Regions from separate parts of the Arhodomonas sp. SL1 genome, predicted to be linked through region 3. Evidence: predicted binding sites of a transcription regulator. Region 3 holds the regulator's gene; each other region holds the start of a gene.

The links. The regulator sigma-54, encoded in region 3, starts transcription at its own class of promoters, with help from an activator protein. The targets are predictions, from matches to a motif close to TGGCANGNTNCNTGCTT.
Region 1: a site for sigma-54 is predicted at 5,580-5,596, ahead of ACQ754_RS16665 (pilin). Genes of this name have one in related genera too.
Region 2: a site for sigma-54 is predicted at 4,013-4,029, ahead of ACQ754_RS07165 (P-II family nitrogen regulator). Genes of this name have one in related genera too.

What each region holds. Positions count from the first base shown of each region.
Region 1 is NZ_JBPODZ010000028.1:103-7,121, forward strand. Features, by position in the region: partial or broken gene ACQ754_RS16645 (IS5/IS1182 family transposase) at 1-113, opposite strand, end outside; gene ACQ754_RS16650 (methyltransferase domain-containing protein) at 311-1,666, opposite strand; gene ACQ754_RS16655 (glycosyltransferase family 2 protein) at 2,053-2,916, opposite strand; gene ACQ754_RS16660 (hypothetical protein) at 2,994-4,937, opposite strand; gene ACQ754_RS16665 (pilin) at 5,045-5,476, opposite strand; gene dinB (DNA polymerase IV) at 5,772-6,836, opposite strand; gene ACQ754_RS16675 (hypothetical protein) at 6,978-7,019, shown strand, end outside.
Region 2 is NZ_JBPODZ010000004.1:18,342-25,360, forward strand. Features, by position in the region: gene ACQ754_RS07150 (putative bifunctional diguanylate cyclase/phosphodiesterase) at 1-2,010, shown strand, start outside; gene ACQ754_RS07155 (YifB family Mg chelatase-like AAA ATPase) at 2,004-3,512, opposite strand; gene ubiK (ubiquinone biosynthesis accessory factor UbiK) at 3,547-3,831, opposite strand; gene ACQ754_RS07165 (P-II family nitrogen regulator) at 4,087-4,425, shown strand; gene ACQ754_RS07170 (ammonium transporter) at 4,458-5,732, shown strand; gene ACQ754_RS07175 (iron-siderophore ABC transporter substrate-binding protein) at 5,870-6,835, shown strand; gene fhuB (Fe(3+)-hydroxamate ABC transporter permease FhuB) at 6,828-7,019, shown strand, end outside.
Region 3 is NZ_JBPODZ010000006.1:7,242-14,260, forward strand. Features, by position in the region: gene ligA (NAD-dependent DNA ligase LigA) at 1-583, shown strand, start outside; gene ACQ754_RS09845 (HPr family phosphocarrier protein) at 585-875, opposite strand; gene ACQ754_RS09850 (PTS sugar transporter subunit IIA) at 862-1,287, opposite strand; gene rapZ (RNase adapter RapZ) at 1,284-2,144, opposite strand; gene ACQ754_RS09860 (HPr kinase/phosphorylase) at 2,144-2,893, opposite strand; gene ptsN (PTS IIA-like nitrogen regulatory protein PtsN) at 2,890-3,360, opposite strand; gene hpf (ribosome hibernation-promoting factor, HPF/YfiA family) at 3,473-3,802, opposite strand; gene ACQ754_RS09875 (RNA polymerase factor sigma-54) at 3,819-5,321, opposite strand; gene lptB (LPS export ABC transporter ATP-binding protein) at 5,378-6,115, opposite strand; gene lptA (lipopolysaccharide transport periplasmic protein LptA) at 6,112-6,657, opposite strand; gene lptC (LPS export ABC transporter periplasmic protein LptC) at 6,635-7,019, opposite strand, start outside.

The DNA.
Region 1 (7,019 bases), on a different contig from region 3:
CAGTCGATGCGATCAGCCAGCTTCACCAGCGGGTGACGCGGATCGATCAGGTTCGCCAGCTCACTGCGGAAGAGATCGTCCTGTGGCGCGTGCCGCTCGTCCCGAGGCCCCATCCAACACCGTCCGTTATTGCAGGGAAACTGCGCTGAGGATACCAAAAACCGGCAATTTCAGAATGCCGGGAAATGACCCAACCTACGCCATATCAGTGGGTTGTGAGTTTTTCAGGGCCGACTAGAGAGTAGCCAGTGGTCCTCCCGGCTGTAATAGTTGTTCCGTCCGAATGCGACCGCGGCCAAAAAAGTAAAAACTATTCCTTAAGAAAAGGAAACAACCGCAATAACGGCGTCTCTATAACGAATCTGGACTTTACTATCAGCAGCGATAACAAAGAAGGCTTTCGGTCCATAACACGTTCCTCAAAAGGTAAAAACGTCGCTAGCGTTACCCAAAACGCGCTTCTTATTATCCCGCTAAATAAAGTAAACGACGCCATAAAAGGGCGGCACCTCATTCGAATAAGAATCCGTCCCAGGCGGATGTCGTTTCTCGCTGCACTGTATTTAGAATGTGCCTCGAAATCGATAATGTGTACTCGTGGGGGCGTCGTTTCCGTTACAAGGATGTTTCGAGGGTGGAGGTCAATGACGTTGAATACTGGTTCGTTATTTATGTGCGGAAAAGAAGAATCGTGGACGTCCACGATTCGATTGCGCAATTGACGCCGCGCCTCGATGAGCATCGACGCAACTGTGTCCCGGCTTTTTCGGGGTGTGCTTTTTCTTAGCCAATCCGTAATGCTGCTTCCTGGGATGAAGGGAAAAACTAATGCGCCGTCAGGCATACGTGCAAGAGGTTGAACGGTAAACTTGCCAGAGGCTTGGGTGCCGATAGAATACTCGACTCTATCGACATGCTTGAATAGAGGGCGGCGTTTTGTAACATAGCGCTTTCCGTCCGCCGCCGTTACGAACTTAAATATCACCCCGGAAGCTGGAGTGTCCTTAGATTCGTATAAACGAAGTTTTTGACGTTTTGACCCTACCGATCTAGTGTAGCTTGGAGCGCCGCGATATAAATCGTTGGGAATTATATTTTGTTCAACGATTTTTTTTCTTTCGTTAGTCTGAGGTTTTTCTCCGAGGTTGATGCACAAAAGATAACGGCGAACTCCGTGCATAGGGAAACGCCCTATTACGCGAAAGGAGGCAACACGGGGCGATAGAAGACGGAGCAGTGCTGTGTGATGCTCTTCGTCGGTACTGAAGTATTCACTCAAAACCCGTTGCCATCCCCATCGGGGCCCCTCTTTGAGGCTTCCAGTTTCGAAGAATAATTGCAGGCGGCAGTGCTCAGCTATGGAAATGAGTGTTTGGAAGGCAATGCCTAGTCCGTAGGTTTTTACTATGTGGTGATGTACTGCGCCATAGAAGGCGGCGTCATAGTAATTAATCAAGGGAATTTCGGTTACGTCGCTTTCGATAAACCGAAAATTCTCATCATTGGTGAGATCAGCGGGGAGCGCGTTTCCGCTTAGGTCGATGCCTGTTGCGTGGGTGACTTTTCCTGCGTAGAGCAAATTGCTGCTAACTGCGCCTGAGTTGCATCCGATATCGAGAAAGGTGCGTACCTGACTGTCTAAATGGCGGGCAATGTGGCTGCCCATGTGGAGAGATCGGGTCTTACGCCTAGCGTGGTAGGAGGGGTCGGGGCGGGCTCCGTTTCGGGCGCGATTGTTACACATAAGGGAGTAATCTCGTCCTTATTATGGCGCTGCCTGGGCGGCCAACTCGATTGCTCTTCGGCGCAGTGGGCATGCGCATGAGCGCTACTGTGAGCCCGGGTGCTGCTGACGCGCCATTCCCGGAATGTATGGTCAATGCATGGCACCTCTTGAGACACGTGCATAGTTAGGAAACGCGAAGTGGAAGGCCAATTCGCCGGGCCGTCTGCATGCATACGCGGAGGCGTCGTCGCGTATTGTACTACAAATGAAAAACAATGGCCGTAAGATCATGGTCTACGTGCCTCCGTGGTACGCACAGGGAGTGATCAGTCCTTGTACATCAGTTGAGTAATCTGTTCCGAGACCAGGCCAATCAGGAAGGCGAGGACAGCAGTGGTCAGCAGGAGTGCCGACATGTTGGTGAAACGCCCTTGGGTAAGGTACGTGTAGCCGTAGTACGCCAGCCCCAACCCGAACATTCCGGCGCTGGCCGGAACGAATATCTTCAGTGGAGAGTACAGCGTCGCAACCTTGAAGATGATCACCAAAAAACGGAGCCCATCGTGGAGCGGACGGATATGACTTTTGCCTTCGCGCTTTGCGGCGGTGATGGGGACATACTCCACGCTATAGCCTGCCCGGAAGAACGCCATAGTGATGGTGGTCGGGTACGAGAATCCGTTGGGCAGTAGGTATAGGAACTCGCGGAATTTGTTTGCCCGCACTGCGCGGAACCCAGAGGTTAGATCCTGAACACGGTGACCGGTCATATAGCTAGCTAGACGATTGTAAAATGCGTTCGCGAATCTCCTGCCTATGCTCCCTTGGGAGCCACTACGTCGGGCGCCGACGGCCATGTCAGAACCTGTCGCGACTACATGAAGTAGGCGCGGAATATCATTCGGATCGTGCTGTCCGTCCCCATCCATAAAAATAATAACATCGCCTCTGGCGCGGCGCGCCCCGGATTTGATCGCGGCGCCGTTTCCGGACGAGTACGCCCTTGAAATAAGTTTTGCTCCGATTTCTTCAGCTATTGACCCGCTTTGGTCGTTCGACCCATCGTCGACGACAATGATTTCCGACTCCCGGTCAAGCACTTCTTTGATTTTGGAAATCAAAGGACGCAGGTTACGAGATTCATTCTTTGCCGGAATAACTACAGATAGCTTTTCTGCGACGAAGTTCATGGGAAACCTTTAGGGTTTGGCTCGCCCTGTGACGTGGTGTTGTTCGTGCGGTGTGGCCCGAGGCGATGATTCAGTTTCTATTGTTGAGTTTCGCCGTTTACCCGAATCTGGTTTTCTAAGTGCTGAATGTCTCGCAGCCATATTTTCGGGCCGATGACATTATTCAGAGTTTGCCCTCTACGAACGTGTGACTTTACAAGAGCCAAATGGTCCAATGCGTGGTCCAGTGCTCCGGCCGTGGCTAGTTGAGCAGCCTGTTGGAGGCCCGTCTCCGGGTGCGGACGGAGTTCGAAAGCATCGCGAAAAAGGTCCGCGGCGACGCCGATATTTCCCGCCTTTAGTGTTACTACGGCGCGGGTGTGGGCGATCTGGAATTTCGTAAAGCGACTTTGCTCAGGGGTCTGCCCAGCCGCCACGGCGTCAAGCAGGATGCCGGCGTCCGTAGGTCCCAGTCCATCGCATCGCCCGCCAGTAATGGACTGCACGAGTTGACGCAGCAGGGTAAAGGTGCCCGGTTCGTACGTGCCATTGCGAACTCCGGTAACGGTCTGCGCGAATACTTTGTTGACCGTTCGCTCGGGGGCATATTTGCAGAGCAGGGCGAGTTGATGTAGGTGTAGCGCCGCGTTATCGGGCATACGGGTGATCCCACCCTGTAGTAACTGGTACGCTTCGTTCAGTTGTCCTGTGCGTTCTAGCTCTAGGGCCGCCGCGCGCTGTGCGCGCTGGGAGTAGGGATGCCTTTCGGCCCAATAGACATGCAAGTTCGTCGGGTCTCCCCATAGGGACGCCCGGTCCCAAGTCAGACCTAGTAAGATGGCCAAAATGGTCATTAATATGATCTGCTGAAGCAGACGGTTATTGAGGGCGCATAAAACTATACCCGCTATAGGGAAACCAAGGAAGAGCGTAGGGAGGTAGTTCCGGTGCTCGAAATACAGCTCCAACGGGATAGCGGTCGACTCAACGACGTGACCAGTGAGGAAAAATAACCAAGCACCAGCCGAAAGCGGAAGGGTTCTTCGAAAATGGAGTGCGGCCGCCGTGATTGCGATGAGCAGTGAAAGGCCGAACAAGGTTCCCGGGTTTTCCAGTGTGCTGGCAATCGGGAATTCTCCTAGAAGGCCGCGATAATTCGTGCCGGGTAGAAACCAATTCTGTAGGTACGAGCCGAGTACGTGAATTTGTGTTAGTAGCCGCTCCGGAAGGCTAAAAGCACGATCGGCATAGGCGCCATTGTTCGGCCAAACTCGGACTGCGTATGAGATAAGGTACCCAAGGATGGCTGCTGAGGGCAATGTGAGCAGGATATGACGATGGAGCTGCTGCCACCAGAGTAGGGATGGGCTGCCGCGTATGAAAGTGCATTCGATAACGAAGAGGAGGAGCGGTAGCATGGCGCCATTTTCTTTCGAAAGTGCGGCAAGTGGTGTGAATATTGCTATGGCTAGGGTCATGAGTATTGCGGCGACGGCCGGTTTAGTACGAACGCATCGCCGCCCAACGAGGTAAATGAGAATGCCGACGAGGACGAACAGGGTGGCGAGTATGGTCATCCGCTGCACGGGATAGAGAACGGTGGAAACCAGGAGGGGGTGGAACAACCAGAAACAGGTAACAAAGCCGGGGATTAAAACGGGGCGGGTGGTGTGCGTCGGACTTTGGGAATGTAACAAGAGTCGGACGATGGAGAAAAGGAAAACGCCGTTCAGAAGATGTAATAGGAGGTTCGTGCGTTTAAAGGAGTACGGGTTGCTAGGCCAACTGTAATCGTCGATTAAGAAGCTTAGTAGGGCGAATGGGCGACCCGTTGGACCAGCGGTCCCGCTCGCGAGGTATCGCCGAAGTTCTGCAAGCGTATCGATTTCGCCCGTGGCGCCGAGTGTAGAGAGTGATGCGAAATCATCAAACAGGAAAGGTCCTTGGAGACCCGGGCGATATGCGAGGAGCACCAGGAGACCAAGGCATAAGGCAACCGCTGAAAAAACAATGTAGTCGCGGGAATGCCGCTTGGTTGGCATTTGGTTGTATACCCTGAATGAGGGCTGTTCCCATCGGAAACAGCCCTAATAGCGACAGAGGGAGCGCTCGTCAGAGTCTGCCGGTGTTCACTGCAGGAATTCCTTACTTACCGACACCGTTGCGGAAGGTATTCGGCATCGATATTGCTGGATTTGCAGGTCCATTCAACTGAGCCCACATTCGTTACTGGGCTCAGGGAGACACTATTGCCCTGGAGCGGGGCGGAGACCCCAGAGGAGTTGAATGTTGCCGTAATGACGCCGCTAGATACTGCCACCTTTTCCACGTACTCACCGCTGACGTCGGTGGCGGTTGGGATTCCGGCACTGCCGCTGTCCGCACCCGTGAAGGTGCCTTCTGTATTATAGAACTCTGTTACGGTCGTCTTCTGACCGCTCGCAAGATTCAACCCTTCCGTGACTTGGGAACGAGCGACATAGTCCTGATATGCCGGAATGGCGATGGCGGCGAGGATGCCGATGATCGCCACGACGATCATCAGTTCGATGAGGGTGAAACCCTGTTGCGTCCGTTTCATGATGGACTCCTTATTGGTCAGCTAGCTTGTGTTCCCGGTGCCCTGTGCCCGGCGAGCCGGTGGCCCCTTTATATCGGTCCTGCCCCGGTGCTCGATTGACTTGAAGCAAGGTTCGGGCCATCTGCGCCACTTCCGTCGGTTCCCAGCGACGGGGCCTGTCGTGGCGGGGGGATCGACGGGTCTCACCTTTCCTGCGTGATGATCTTTGAGGACTGATCGCGGGCTCGAGGTGACCCGTGGCGGCACCTGTCAATACGCGACTGACGTGCCGCGTCACTCCATCGTTAGTTGCGCGTCAGACGAAGGAGAGCTGCTGGCCCTCCGCCGGGGCGTCGCTGAGCTGGGATAGCGTCACGCCGAGCAGTCGCACCGCTCGGTGCAGGCGGTGCTCGCGCAGGCAGGCGTCCGCAGCGGCGGCGAGAGCGTCCCGGTCGTCGGTGGGCGTGGGCAGGGAGCGCGAGCGGGTGTGGGTGACGAAGTCCCGGTAGCGGACCTTCACGGTCACGGTGCGCGCCCGCAGGCCGCGCTCGGTGAGCCGGGGCAGCAGGCCCTCCAGCATTTCCTCCGCGAGGTGGGCGAGGCGGGCGCTGGAGCGGCAGTCGGTCTGGAAGGTGGTCTCGCGGCCGATGGACTTGCGCCGGCGGCGCGGGGCGACGGGGCGGTCGTCCTGCCCGTGGGCGCGCTCGTGGAGGTCCCGGGCGTGGCCGGGGGAGAAGACGGTGGCCAGGCGTTCGACCGGTGTTTGTGCCAGCTCGCCGATGGTGGTGATGCCCAGGCCGCTCAGGCGCTCGCCGGTGCGCGGGCCGACGCCGTGGAGGGTGCGCACGGGCAGGGGCCAGACGCGGTGGGGCACGTCGTCGACGGTTAGCTCGGTGAGGCCGTCGGGCTTTTCCAGGTCCGAGGCGATCTTGGCGAGCAGCCGGTTGGGGGCGAGGCCCACGGAGCCGGTCAGGCCGGTGGCCTCGCGGATGGCCTGCTTGACCTGCGCGCCGAGGGCCCGGGGCGGCTCGTCGCGGTGGCTGATGTCCAGGTAGGCCTCGTCCAGGCCCACCGGCTCCAGGCGGGGCGAGAGCTCACGGAGGCGGGCGAAGACCTGCTCGGAGGCGGCGCGGTAGGCGGCCAGGTCCACCGGGAGGAATACGGCGTGGGGGCACAGGGCCAGGGCCCGGCGCAGGGGCATGGCGGAGTGGATGCCGTACTGTCGGGCCTCGTAGGTGGCGGTGGAGACCACGCCGCGGCGGTTGGGGTCGCCTCGGCCGCCCACCACCACGGGCTGGCCAACGAGCTCCGGGCGGCGCAGCAGCTCCACGGAGGCGAAGAAGGCGTCCATGTCCAGGTGCATGATGGTGCGGGTGGTCATGCGGGGCATGTCCTAACCTTGACTGTGTCCGGTCTGGGCCGGTACGTCGAGTATGGTCGCCGGCCGTGGGGGCGACGTCCCCAGGCGGGGGACGGGCGTTGACGGGCAACGTTCACTATCATCGCATGTGGGAGTATCGCTATGCGCAGCCGCATCCCCGAACGAGACTGGAAAGTCTTCCGC
Region 2 (7,019 bases), on a different contig from region 3:
AAGGATGCCGAATGTCGCTATATCGGCTGCAACGAGGCCTTTGCCAGGGGGGTCATGGGCAGCGCCCCGGCCGACATCGCCGGCAAGGGCGTCCACGACATCGCGCCGGCGGAGCTGGCCCGGGTCTATGAGGCGGCTGACCGCGCCCTGCTCGCCGAAGGCGGCAGTCAGATGTACGAGACCCAGGTGCGCTTCACCGACGGCGGCTACCGGGACATCGCCTTTCACAAGGCGGTGTTCCCGGATCCCTCGGGGAATCCCGGCGGCATCGTCGGGGTGATGCTGGACATTACCGAGCGCAAGCGCCACGAGGCGCGGCTTGCCGAGCGCGAGCAGATGTTCCGCAGCGTCTTCGACGCCTCTGAGGACGCCATGCTGATCTACGATGAGGGTCGTCTGGTGGATTGCAACCCGGCCACCGTGCGCATGCTGCGCTGTCCGAGCCGGGAGTGGGTCATCAACCGGGAGCCGGCGGCGCTCTCCCCCACGCACCAGCCCGACGGCCGCGCCTCCCGGGAGAAGGCCGCGGAGATGGTGCGCACCGCCTTCGAGCGCCACTTCCACCGTTTCGAGTGGGTGCACCAGCGCGCCGACGGCGAGGAGTTCCCCTGCGAGGTGACCCTGACCACCATGAACCTGGGTGGGCGCAAGGTCCTGCACGTGGTTTGGAACGACATCACCGAGCGCCGCCGGCGTGAGCGCCAGATCGAGGCGCTGGCCAACTACGACCCGCTCACCGGCCTCGCCAACCGCCGCCTGCTGCGCAGCCACGGTCACGCGCTGCTCGGCCGCGCCCGCCGGGAAGGGGGGACGGTGGGCGTGATGTACATGGACCTGAACCGCTTCAAGGATATCAACGACACCCAGGGCCACGACCTCGGAGACGCCTTGCTCCGGCAGGTGGCGGAGCGCCTGCGCGCCTGTGCGGAGGGCGGTGGGTTGCTGGCTCGCCTCGGTGGCGACGAGTTTGCCCTGCTGCTCCCCGATGCCGGTATGCCGGAGCTGCGCGGGTGTGCCGCGCGAGTACTGGCCGCCTTCGAGGAACCGTTCCGGGTGCGTGGCGTCACGGCGCGGCTGGGCACGAGCATCGGCCTGGTGACCTATCCCCGCGATGGCGACAGCCTCACCGAGCTCCTCAAGCATGCGGACATCGCCATGTATGCCGCCAAGTCCGGCGGTCATGGCTACGCCGAGTTCTCCCCCGCCCAGGCCCGCCGCGTCCATGCCCGCGTTGACCTGGAGCACGAGCTGCGCGAGGCGATCAGCCGTGGGGATATCACGCTGCACTACCAGCCCCGGGTCAATATCGCCACCGGCGCGGTGGAGGCGGTCGAGGCGCTTGCCCGCTGGCACCGGGGCAGCCGCGACGACGTGCCGCCGGCGCGGTTTATCGCCGCGGCGGAGGATGCAGGTCTGGTCCACTTCCTCGACCGGCAGTTGATACGCGCGTGCTGCCGGCAGCTCCGGGGCTGGCGGGAGCGCGGGCTCACGGTCATGGCCAGCGTGAACGTCTCTGCCCTGACCCTGGAACGGGAGGATTTCGCGGCCATGGTGCTGGCGGCCCTGGAGGCCGCCGGTCTGCCGGGGGAGGCGCTGGAGGTGGAGATCACCGAGAGTGCCGCCATGCGCGACCCCGAGGCCAACACGCGCAAGCTCGCCGAGCTCAAGGGCCATGGCGTGCGGGTGGCCATCGATGACTTCGGTACCGGCTATTCCTCCCTGAGCTACCTCAAGCGCCTGCCGGTGGACTGTCTCAAGGTGGACCAGTCCTTCGTCCGCGACATCCCCGGTGATCCCATGGACGCCGGGTTGGTGGAGACCATTGTGGCCCTGGCCCGGAGCATGCGCCTGACCACGGTGGCGGAGGGCGTGGAGAGTGCCACGCAGCTGGCGGCGGTGCGGGATCTCGGCTGCGAGGCGGCCCAGGGCTTCCTGTTCGCACGCCCCGCAGCGGCCGATGAGCTGGAGGCGGTGCTCGCCGCCGGTCGAGTGTCGTTACCGGCTCAGTAGTCGGCGCCTTGGCGGCGTTCGCGGTAGCTCACGGCCTCGGCCACATGGGCTGCGGTGACGGCCTCGCTGCCGGCCAGGTCGGCGAGGGTCCGGGCCACCCGCAGGCAGCGGTGATAGCCGCGCGCCGAGAGCCGCAGCCGCTCGCAGGCGGCCTCCAGCAGCCGGCTCGCCTCGGCATCGAGGACGCAGGCCCGCTCAAGGGCGTCGGCGGCCAACGACGCGGCGGCGACGCCGTCGCGGCGGCGCTGCCGTTCGCGGGCGGTGACGACGCGGGCGCGGACGCTGGCACTGTCCTCGCCGCGGGCGGCGGAACGGAGCTCGGTGGCGGCGAGCCGCGGCACCTCGCAGAACAGGTCGATGCGGTCCAGCAGGGGGCCGCTGATCCGCGCCTGGTAGCGGGCGATCTGCTCGGGGCTGCAGCGGCACTCCCCGGCCGGATCGCCCAGATGCCCGCAGGGGCAGGGATTCATCGCCGCGACGAGCTGGAAGCGCGCGGGGTAGCGCACCCGCGCCGTCGCCCGGGCGATCTCCACCGCCCCGGTCTCCAGCGGCTCGCGCAGCATCTCCAGGGCCCGGCGGCTGAATTCCGGGAGCTCGTCGAGGAAGAGCACGCCGTTATGGGCCAGTGAGATCTCCCCGGGTCTGGGTTTGCCGCCACCACCGGTGAGGGCCGTGTGGGAGGCCGAGTGGTGGGGCGCCCGGAACGGGCGGATGCCCCAGCGTCCCGGGTCGAAGCCGCCGTCGCTCACCGAGGCCACCGCCGCGGTCTCCAGGCTCTCGGCGTCGCTCATGGGAGGGAGGATGCCGGGCAGGCGTGCGGCGAGCATGCTCTTGCCGGTGCCTGGTGGGCCGCTCAGCAGTAGGGAGTGGCCGCCGGCGGCGGCGATCTCCAGGCAGCGGCGCGCCTGCTGCTGGCCGCGCACGTCGGCGAGATCGGGGATTCGCTCGCCGCTGGAGCGGGCCACCGGCTCTGCGACGCTCAGCGTCCGGCGGCCGGCGAGGTGGTCGCAGACGTCGAGCAGATGGGCCGCCGCCAGGACGCGCCCCTCCCCCACCAGCGCCCCCTCGGCGGCGTTGATCTCCGGGAGGATAGCGGTTCGCCCCGCCTCCCGGCAGCGCAAGGCCAGCGGCAGCGCGCCGCTGACCGGGCGCAGGTTGCCGGTAAGCGCGAGCTCCCCCGCCAGCTCGTAACCGGCCAGGTCATCCCGGGGGATCTGCCCCGACGCCGCCAGCACCCCGAGGGCGATGGGCAGGTCGAAGCGGCCGCCTTCCTTGGGGAGGTCGGCGGGTGCGAGGTTGATGGTGAAGCGCCGGGCGGGGAACTCGAAACCGCTGTGTTCGATGGCGCAGCGGACCCGGTCCCGGGCCTCCTTTACCGCGGTCTCGGGCAGCCCCACGATGGACAGCGACGGAAGGCCGCCGGCCATGTGCACCTCGATGGCCACGGGTGGGGCCTCCACCCCGAGGGCCGCCCGGGCATGGACAATGGCAAGGGACGACACATCGACCTCCCTGTCGAGTCGCCGGTGGGCGGAATCACTCCGCGGTGGGCTGCTCGCCGCCGCTACCTTCCTCCGCGTTCAGGCGTGCCTCCAGCTCGGCCACCCGCTGCTCGAGCCCTTCCAGCCGCGCCCGGGTCCGGGCGAGCACCTTGGCTTGGGCGTCGAACTCCTCGCGGGTGACCAGCTCCATGCGCGAGAACGCCGACTGCATTGCCGTGCGGGTGTTCTTCTCGATCTCCTGCTGGAACTCGCGGAGCCCCCCGGGCAGGTGCTCGCTCACCCGCCGGGCCATCTCGTCGAGCTGCTTGGGACTGAGCATATCCATCCCTCCTTTGCCTGTTTCCGCATTCTACGCCCGCGCCCGCGGCGGCGCGAACGCACCATCGCGGCGTTGCACCGGAACGGGGCGGCACCAATCTGGTGCGTCGGTCCTGGCGGTAATCGAAAAGCAAGACGCACCGTATTTAATAACGCCCTGTATAAAAAGGGGTTTCCTAGGTTGGCATAGCAAATGCTAGGACTCTATCGAGTGTTGTGCAGTGCCGGCGATGCCGGCGGACCTGGGAGACCTGCAATGAAGCTGCTCACTGCGATTATCAAGCCGTTCCGGCTCGACGACGTCCGCGAGGCCCTCTCGGAGATCGGGGTCAAGGGGATCACTGTCACCGAGGTCAAGGGCTTCGGCCGGCAGAAGGGCCATACCGAGCTCTACCGCGGCGCCGAGTACGTCGTGGACTTCCTGCCGAAGATGAAGATCGAGGTGGCCCTCGACGATGACCTGGTCGACCGCGCCGTGGAGGCGGTGGGGAAGGCCGCCAACACCGGCAAGATCGGCGACGGCAAGATCTTCATCTTCCCGCTGGAGCAGGCCATCCGTATCCGCACGGGTGAGTCGGGCAAGGACGCGCTGTAACCGGCGGCGCCCATGAACAACCGAATGGAGGCCTGAACGTGGAAAATCAGATTTTCGAGCTCCAGTACGCCATCGATACCTTTTACTTCGTCATCTGCGGTGCCCTGGTGATGTGGATGGCCGCCGGCTTTGCCATGCTCGAGTCCGGGCTGGTGCGCTCCAAGAACACCGCGGAGATCCTGACCAAGAACATGGGATTGTTCGCCATCGCCTGCATCATGTACATGGTCTGCGGCTACGCGATCATGTATGGCGGTGACATCTTCCTCGCCGGCATCGCGGGCGGGCCGGGCTACGCCGACGAGGTCCTCGCCGCCTCCGCGGAGGCCGGCTTCGGCGGCGGGTCGGTATACTCCGACGCTGCGGACTTCTTCTTCCAGGTGGTCTTCGTCGCCACCGCCATGTCCATCGTCTCCGGCGCCGTCGCCGAGCGTATGAAGCTCTGGGCCTTCTTCGCCTTCGCGGTGGTGATGACCGGTTTCATCTATCCCCTCGAGGGTGCCTGGACCTGGGGCGGGGCCTCGGTGTTCGGCCTCTACTCGCTCGGCGACCTCGGCTTCTCCGATTTCGCGGGTTCGGGCATCGTCCACATGGCCGGCGCCGCCGCCGCGCTCGCCGGGGTGATACTGCTCGGCCCCCGCAAGGGCAAGTACGGGCCCAAGGGCGAGATTCGGGCCATCCCCGGCGCCAACCTGCCGCTGGCCACCCTGGGCACCTTCATCCTGTGGATGGGCTGGTTCGGCTTCAACGGCGGCTCGGTGCTCAAGCTCGGTGACATCGCCAGCGCCAACGCGGTGGCCATGGTGTTCCTGAACACCAACACCGCCGCGGCCGGCGGCGCCATCGCCGCGCTGGCCACTGCCCGCGTGGCTTTCGGCAAGGCGGATCTCACCATGCTACTCAACGGTGCCCTGGCCGGTCTGGTGGCGATCACCGCCGAGCCCTCCACCCCCTCGGCGCTGGTGGCCACCATCTTCGGTGCGGTTGCCGGCGTGATCGTGGTGTTCAGCATCGTCGCCCTGGATAAGCTGAAGATCGACGACCCGGTGGGTGCGATCTCGGTGCACGGTGTGGTCGGTATCTTCGGCCTGCTCATCGTGCCGATCACCAACGACGGTGCCAGCTTGCTCGGCCAGATCGTGGGGGCGCTGACCATCTTCGTCTGGGTGTTCGTGGCTAGCCTCATCGTGTGGGGCATCCTCAAGGCGGTGGTCGGCATCCGGGTCTCCGAGGAGGAGGAGAGCGAGGGTGTGGACATCGGGGAGTGCGGCCTGGAGGCCTACCCCGAGTTCACCAAGCTGACCTGAACCAATAACAACCGGCGTCAGCGCGCAACGCCCCGGGGGATACCCCTGGGGCGTTTTCTTTGCATCGTTGTCGCAATTGCGAATGGTTCCGTTTACGGGTAAATTGCCGGCCACTGCTGCAACGCCGGAGCCCACTGGTGTCGCCTGCCCAACAGCCCTGCCGGATAGTGGCCCGCCGTCCATGCGTCCTGCTGTACCGGTCTGGGCAGGGTAGCGGCGGACCCGTAACGGCCCGCCGCGGGTGGGTCCTGCTGCCAGTCCTGCTGCTGCTGGTGACCGCCGTTGCCGGGGCCGACGGCGACGGGCAGCCACCGCGTATCGCCACCCTGGACTGGACGATCGCCGAGACCCTCCTCGCCCTCGACGTGACGCCGGTGGGTCTGGCCCAGCCCGCCGCCTACCGGGATTGGGTCGGGGAGCCTCGGCTCCCCGGGGATGTGAAGGATCTCGGGCTGAGGAGCCAGCCGAGCATGGAGCGACTGGCAGCCCTGGAACCGGACCGAATCCTGATCTCCCCCATGTTCTCCCACCTGGAGCCTCGCCTCTCGCGCATTGCGCCGGTCACCGAGATCGGCCTGTATGCACCCGACGCGCCGGTCTGGGATGGGCTGAGCCGGCTCACCCGCCGCGTGGGTGCGCTGGTGGGGCGATCCCGTGCCGCCGCGGCCCTGATCGAGCGGACCGAGGCCGTGGTAGCGGCACAGAGGGAGCGGCTGCGTGAGATCCGGCGACCCTTGCTTGTGGTGCAGTTCATGGACCCGCGACACGTGCGGGTGTTCGGCGAGGACAGCCTGTACGGCGCGGTGATCGTCCGGCTCGGCCTGGATAACGCCTGGGGCGGCGCTACCAACCGCTGGGGCTTTGCGCTGGTGGGTCTCGAGGCGTTGATCAAGTACGACGCGAGGCTGGTGGTGGTCGAGCCGATGCCGGTGGGGGTGGACGCCGCGCTCCAGGATAGTGCCCTGTGGCGGCAGCTCCCGGGCGTCGCCGATGGCAGTGTCGTCCGCCTGCCCCCGGTCTGGAGCTTCGGCGGGCCTCATGCCGCGGCGCGCTTCGCCCGTGTGCTGACGGCCGGGCTCACGCGGGGCGAGCACGATGAGTGAGGGGTCGCGGGGGCTGTCCCCGGCCCGCCTGGCCGTTGGGCTCGCCGGCCTCGCTGTGGTGCTGGCGGCCCTCGCCCTGCAGGACGGCGCCGGGATCGTGGATGGGCTTCGGGCACTGCGGGAGGCCCCCTCCCATCCGGAGTTGCTGCGGTTGCGTTACAGCTGGTGGCCCCGGTTGATCAGC
Region 3 (7,019 bases):
CCTGGATGCACGGCGGCTCTCGGGGCTGGAGCGGATGGGGGAGAAATCCGCCGCCAACCTCATCGCCGCCATCGATGCCTCTCGCGAAACCACCCTGGCCCGGTTCCTCTATGCGCTCGGCATCAGTCATGTGGGCGAGGTCACCGCGCAGACGCTTGCCGAGCATTTCGGCAGCCTGGAGGCGATCATGGCCGCAGACCAGGAGGCCCTGGAGGCGGTACCCGACGTCGGGCCGGTGGTCGCCCAGAGCGTCGCCCATTTCTTCGCGCAGCCCCACAACCGGGAGGTCATCGAGGCCCTGCGGGAGGCAGGGGTGCACTGGCCCGAGCCGAAGACCGCGCCGGCCGACGAGGCGCCGCTGGCGGGAAAGACCTTCGTGCTCACCGGGACGCTGGAGGGCTATACTCGCGACGAGGCCCGGGCCCGGGTCGAGGCCCTCGGCGGCAAGGTCACCGGCAGCGTGTCCGGGAAGACCGACTACGTGGTCGCCGGCGCTGACCCCGGCTCCAAGCGCGACAAGGCCGAGGCGCTCGGCGTTACCGTCCTCGACGAGGCCGCCTTCCGTAACCTAATCGGGGAATAGCTCAGGAGTCTTCGCCGAAGCGCTCGGCGATGAGGCGCTCCAGGGCGTCCACCGCCTCGGCGGCGTCCTCCCCCTCGGCCTCGATGGTGATCCGGCTGCCGCAGCTCGCGGCGAGCATCATCACGCCCATGATGCTCTTTCCGTTGACGGTGCGGTTGCCGCGGCTGACCTGGATATCGCAGTCGAACTGGCCCGCCGTGGCCACGAAGCGGGCCGCCGCCCGGGCATGGAGTCCCAGGCGGTTGATGATCTCGACCTCGCGGATGACGTGTCGTGGCTCAGTGTCGCTCATCGTCTCCCGTCCGGTCCTTGGGGGTGGGTTCGACCAGAAGCACCCCGTCGCGTCCGCCGGTGTAGGCCTTGTCGCGCAGCGCCGTCAGGGACAGCTCCGGATAGTTGAGCACCCGCAGCAGCATCGGCAGGTTGACCCCGGAGACCACCGCCGTGCCGACCCGGTCACCGAGCTGCACCGCCACGTTGCTCGGCGTGGCGCCGAAGGCGTCGGTGAGGATCAGCACCCCGTCACCCGCATCCAGCTCCCGTACCATGCGCATGCCGCGGCGCACCATCGCCTCGAGGCTGCTGTCCTGGGGCACGTCCAGGTGCCGGGTGTACAGGGGGCAGGTGCCGAGGATGGTGTTGGCGGTGTGCAGCAGCTCCTGGCCGATGCGATTGTGGGTGACGATGAGCAGGCCAACGCTCATGGCAGCTCCCGATGGCGCAGGCTCACGTGCTCACGCTCGGCGCTGAAGCGCGCGTACAGCCGCTCCGCGAGGTAGACCGAGCGATGTTGCCCGCCGGTGCAGCCCACCGTCACCGTGAGATAGCTTCGGTTCTCCTGCTGGAAGCGCGGGATCCAGGCGCTGAGAAAGGCCTCCAGCTGCTCGTAGTACTCGCGGACCTGCGTCTGGGCCTCGAGGTAGTCGCGCACCGCCGGGTCCCGGCCGGTGTAGGCACGCAGCTCAGGGTGCCAGTGGGGGTTGGGCAGGCAGCGGGCATCGAAGACGAAGTCCGCATCCGGCGGCAGCCCGTGCTTGTAGCCGAAGGACTCGAACATCAGCGACAGGGCGAAGGGCTCGCGCACCACCCGCTCGCGTACCAGGTCCCGGAGCTGGTGGACGGTGGTGCGGGTGGTGTCGATGGTCAGGTCCGCGCGCTCGAGGATGGGTTCCAGGAGCTCGCGTTCCCGTCGGATCGCCTCCTCCAGGGAGGCCTCCAGGTGGCTTAGCGGGTGGCGGCGGCGGGTCTCGCTGAAGCGCTTGAGCAGGGTCTCCGGCTCGGCGTCGAGGAACAGGATCTCGCAGTGGATGCCTGAGCGGCGCAGGGCCTCGAGGATGGCGGGAAAACGCGCCAGATCGACGGGACGGTTGCGCGCGTCCACGCCAACGGCATAGCGCTCCTCGGCGCGATTGCCGCCCGCGATGGCGGTGATGTGGCGGCCGAAGGCCTCGAGCAGGTCCACCGGCAGGTTGTCGATACAGTAGAAGCCGGTGTCCTCCAGGGTGCTCAGCGCCACACTCTTGCCCGAGCCGGACAGGCCGCTGATGATGACCAGGCGCATCAGCCGGGCTCCCGGCCGGTGGACAGGCGGGTCTCGCGCAGGCCGGCCTCGATTAGGGTGGCGATCAGCGGCCCGGGGCGCAGGGCGAGCCGCGGTAGCGGGCGGCCCAGTAGACCGGTCCCTTGCCAGCCGCTGTGGCGCTCGTCGGTGCCCGCTTGCGGATCCAGGGTGACCACCAGCGCGATGGGGCTCGCCGTCGCCACCGCGTCCCGGCCGAAGTGCCGATCGACCCGCAGGGGGCCGAGGCCCCGGGGCAGGAGTGTGCCGCCGGCGCGCGGATCGGACGGACGGCCCACCACGGCGCCGCTGCCGCCCTCCAGGGTGACCAGATCGTCGGCGATAAGGGTATGGCCCCGTTCCAGCAGGGCGAGGGCGGTGTGGCTCTTCCCCGCCCCGCTGTCGCCGGCGAGCAGCACGCCTGAACCATCCACCCGCACCAGGGTGCCGGGGATGCCGGTACCGGCGGTGAGCCGTTCCAATGCCCGCTCCAGGCGCCAGGCGACGGTCTCGTCGTCACCGTCGATGCGCAGCCAGGGGGTCGCCGGGTCCGCCGGCGCCGTGGCCGTCGACCCCACCACCCATGCGCTCACGTCGCAGGCGTCGCTGGCGGGGTAGCGGCGCAGCGGGGCGCGCTCGCCGAACCAGCGCTCGGTGGGCACCGGCAGCACGATGGCCTCGTCGCCGCCGTGGGCCTGCGCCGACACGGCCGCGGCGAGGGCGGTGCGCGATACCCGGACCCGTGGCGTCATGCAGGCGCGCCGTCCAGGAGTCGCTGGTTGATCCGCTCGTAGAGGGCCTCGTCCGAACCGCTCGCGCGCAGCTGCTCGCAGAAGGCGCTGTCGCTGAACATCTCCGCGAGGGTGGCGAGGATCCGGAGGTGCTCGTCGGTGGAGTGCTCCGGGACCAGCAGGGCGAACAGCAGATCCACCGGCTGACGGTCGATGGCGTCGAAGTCCACGCCGCTATCCAGGTTGAGCACGGCGGCCACCGGGGCCTCGAGGCCGGCGATCCTTGCATGGGGCAGGGCCACGCCCCGCCCGAGGCCGGTGCTTCCCAGGCGTTCCCGGCCGATCAGGCTCTCGAAGATGCTGCGGCTACCCGGTTTCTCCGGGTCCTGGTCGAGCAGCTCGGCGAGCAGCTCGAGGCTGCGCTTCTTGCTGGTGGCATGCGCCCCGAAGCGTACCCGTTCGGGGGAGAGCAGTGCGGCAATGTTCATGGTGCCCCGACCTGAACTGGCAGTGTCCGAGATCCCGTGTGCGGTACCGCAGGCCGGGGGCCTGGATTCCGCACACGGGCGTTCGACGGGGCCGGCTATGCGCCGGCGCCGTTCATTCCTCTTCCAGCGCCTGACTCACCGGCCCGTCGGTGCGGTGATGGTCGGCGCGTTTCTCTTTGTGTTTGACCACCTGGCGATCGAGTTTATCCGTGAGCGCATCGATCGCCGCGTACATGTCCTCATGGACGGCCTCGGCGAAGATCCGCGCCCCGCTCAGCACCAGCGTGGCCTCCGCCTTGTGGGTGAGCTTCTCCACGGTGAGTATCACGTGCACATCGACCACATTGTCGAAGTGGCGCTCGAGCTTGTCGAACTTGCCCTTTACATAGTCCCGCAGCGAGTCGGTCACTTCGATATGGTGCCCGGTGATGTCGATCTGCATAGTGCCTCCTTGGGTCTCAGGCAAGGCGCTTTCGCTCCGTGGACGAAGCGATGGACATGGCCTCGCGGTATTTCGCCACCGTGCGGCGGGCGACATTGATGCCCTCATCCTGCAGGATGCTGGCGATACGGCTGTCACTGAGCGGACGCCGGGCGTCCTCCCCGGCGATCAGCCGGCGTATGCGGGCGCGGATGGCGGTGGCTGAGCACTCGCCCCCGTCGTTGGTCTGCACGTGGGAGGAGAAGAAGTACTTGAACTCGAAGGTGCCGCGGGGGGTGTGCATGTACTTCTGGTTGGTGATCCGGGAGATGGTGGACTCGTGCATCTCCACCGCCTCGGCCACTTCCCGTAGCACCAGCGGCTGCATGTGCTCCTCACCGTGCTCGAGGAAGTCGTGCTGGTGGTCGACGATGAAGCGCGCCACCCGCACCAGGGTATCGTTGCGCGAGCGCAGGCTCTTGACCAGCCACCGCGCCTCCTGGAGATGCTCGCGCATCAGGCGGTTGTCCGGGCTGCGATCGGCACGCCGCACCAGGGACGCGTACTCGGCGTTGATGCGTACCCGGGGAAGGGCATCGGGGTTGATCTCCACCTGCCAGCGGCCATCCTCCGCGCGAACGAAGACGTCCGGAATGACATAATCGACCTGCTGGCTACCGTAGCGCAGCCCCGGGTGCGGGTCGAGCCCTTGGATGAGCCCTAGCACCGCGGCCAGCGCCTCGTCGCCGAGGCCGGTACGCCGCTTCAGCCGCGCCGTCTGCCGGCTCGCCAGCAGCTCCAGATGCTCGCCCACGACGGCCATGGCCTCGTCCCGCCAAGGGGTCTCGGCCGGCATCTGCTCGAGCTGCAGGAGCAGGCACTCGGCGGGATCCCGGGCCGCGACGCCGGCGGGGTCGAAGCGCTGGACCAGGAGGAGCACGGCCTCGATCTCGCCGCTGGTCACCTGCCAGTCGGCGGGCAGGGCAGTCACCAGCTCGGCGGGGTCGGCGGCGAGGTAACCGTCCTCGCGGATCGCGTCGATGATGGCCTCGGCGATGGCGAGCTCCCGTGGGGGCAGGTCGCTCATGCGGGCCTGCCAGAGCAGGTGATCGCGCAGGCTCTCGGTGCCAGGGGCCGGGCCCGCGGCCTCGCGTTCGTCCTGCTCGGGGTCCCCCCGGCTCCACACGGTGGCACCGTCGTAGATGTCGTCCCAGGCGCTGTCCACCGGCAGATCCTCGCCGAGGCTCCGCGCGTCGGGCTCGTCGTCGGCCCGCGTCTGTCCGGCCTCGTTGGGCTCCGCTGCCTGCGCCTCGTTGTCCCCCTCGCTGTCGTCACGCTCGCCGTACGGGTCATGGAGGGCCTCCTCGGTGGCGGCCTCCTCGCCGTCCTCGGCGGCCTCGAGCATGAGGTTGGATTCCAGCGCCTGCTGGATCTCCGCGCGCAGCTCCAGCGTCGGCAGCTGCAGCAGCCGGATGGCCTGCTGTAGCTGCGGCGTCATGGTCAGTTGCTGGCCGAGACGGAGCTGGAGCGATTGTTTCATTGCCGCGTGTAGTACCCCCCGTTACCCGTCATCATAGTGCAATGCAATACCAGCGGTCACAGGCGGAAATCGGTGCCGAGATAGACCCGCTGTACCTGCTCGTCGGCGAGCACCGACTCCGCCTCGCCCTCGGCGATGACCGCCCCCGCGTTCAGGATATAGGCCCGGTGGACGATGCCCAGCGTTTCGCGGACGTTGTGATCGGTGATCAGTACCCCGATGCCCCGCCCGGCCAGGTGACGGATGATCTCGCGGATGTCGTGCACCGAGATGGGGTCGACGCCGGCGAAGGGCTCGTCGAGCAGCATCACCCGGGGCCGGGCGGCCAGGGCGCGGGCGATTTCCACGCGCCGGCGCTCGCCGCCGGAGAGACTGATCCCGCTCTGCTCGCGGAGGTGTCCGATGCTGAGCTCCTCGAGCAGGGCCTCCAGCTCCGCCGTCCGCCCTTGCCGGTCCAGGTCCCGCCGGAGCTCCAGCACGCCGAGGATGTTATCGGCGACGCTGAGCTTGCGGAACACGGAGGCCTCCTGGGGCAGGTAGCCGAGCCCCAGGCGCGCGCGCCGGTGCATGGGCAGCGCGCCGATCTCGCGGCCATCGAGGAGGATGCGACCCGCATCGGCCCGGATCAGCCCCACGATCATGTAGAAGCAGGTGGTCTTGCCGGCGCCGTTCGGGCCGAGCAGGCCGACGATCTCCCCGGGCCCCACCGACAGAGCGGCGTCGGAGACCACCTGCCGGCCGCGATAGCGCTTGCTCAGGGCGCTGGCCTGGAGCTGACCGGCGGCGTCGCTCATTGGCCCTCGTCTTGCCCTTCGCCGTCGGGGTGCAGGGTGACCTCCACCCGGCGCTCGCTGCTGCTGTCGGCCTCCACACGGTCCGCGGCGATGTCGTAGCGCACGGTCTCGCCCCGGAACTCATCGCGACCGCGTTGCAGGTAGGCGCCGCCGGAGAGGTTGATGCGTTCCGGTGGGCCGGCGTGGTAGATCATCTCCGGTGCCTCGGCGTGGACGGGATCGCCGCCGTCACCGCGCTGGTCGCGGAAGGTGGCCGGGGTGCCCTCCACCTCGATCCGTCCCACGCCGCCGCCGTCGGCGCGGTAGACGCGGAGCTCGTCGCCGGTGATCCGCATCGCCCCCCGGGTGACCTCCACGTTGCCGCGGTAGGTGCTGACGCCGGCCGCGTTGTCCAGCTCACCCTGGTCGGCGCTCAGGTGCAGGGCACCGGCGCTGTCCTGCTCGGCCGCGGTGGCGGAGCCGCTGGCGAGGCCGAGGCCCGCCAGCAGGGCGAGGATCGCCAGCGTGCCACCGAGCGCCTCAGTTCGTCCCGTTCGTGTCATGGTGTCCCCTCACATTCGCCAGCAGTTCGACCCGTTGCTCGTCCAGCCAGGCCCGTGCCCCCCGGCCCTCGAGCCGGCTGTCCGGTGACTCCAGCGTGACCGGCCGCTCCGTCTCTGCATAGTCCCGGGCGGGCTCGAGCCGCAGCACCTCGGTGGACAGGCGCAACGGCCGCGGCGGATCCCGGTGCAGTACCACCGAGCCGGTGAGCTCCAGCAGCCGGGTGCCATCGGGTAGCGGCGTCAGTTCGGCCTGTTCGGCGCGCCCCTGCCAGGCGTGTGCGTCGCCGTCCGCTTCCCGCCGCCAGCGTGGCGACTGCATCTGCCAGCGGTCATCCGCGGGGAAGTAGGCCCCTCGGTCCGCC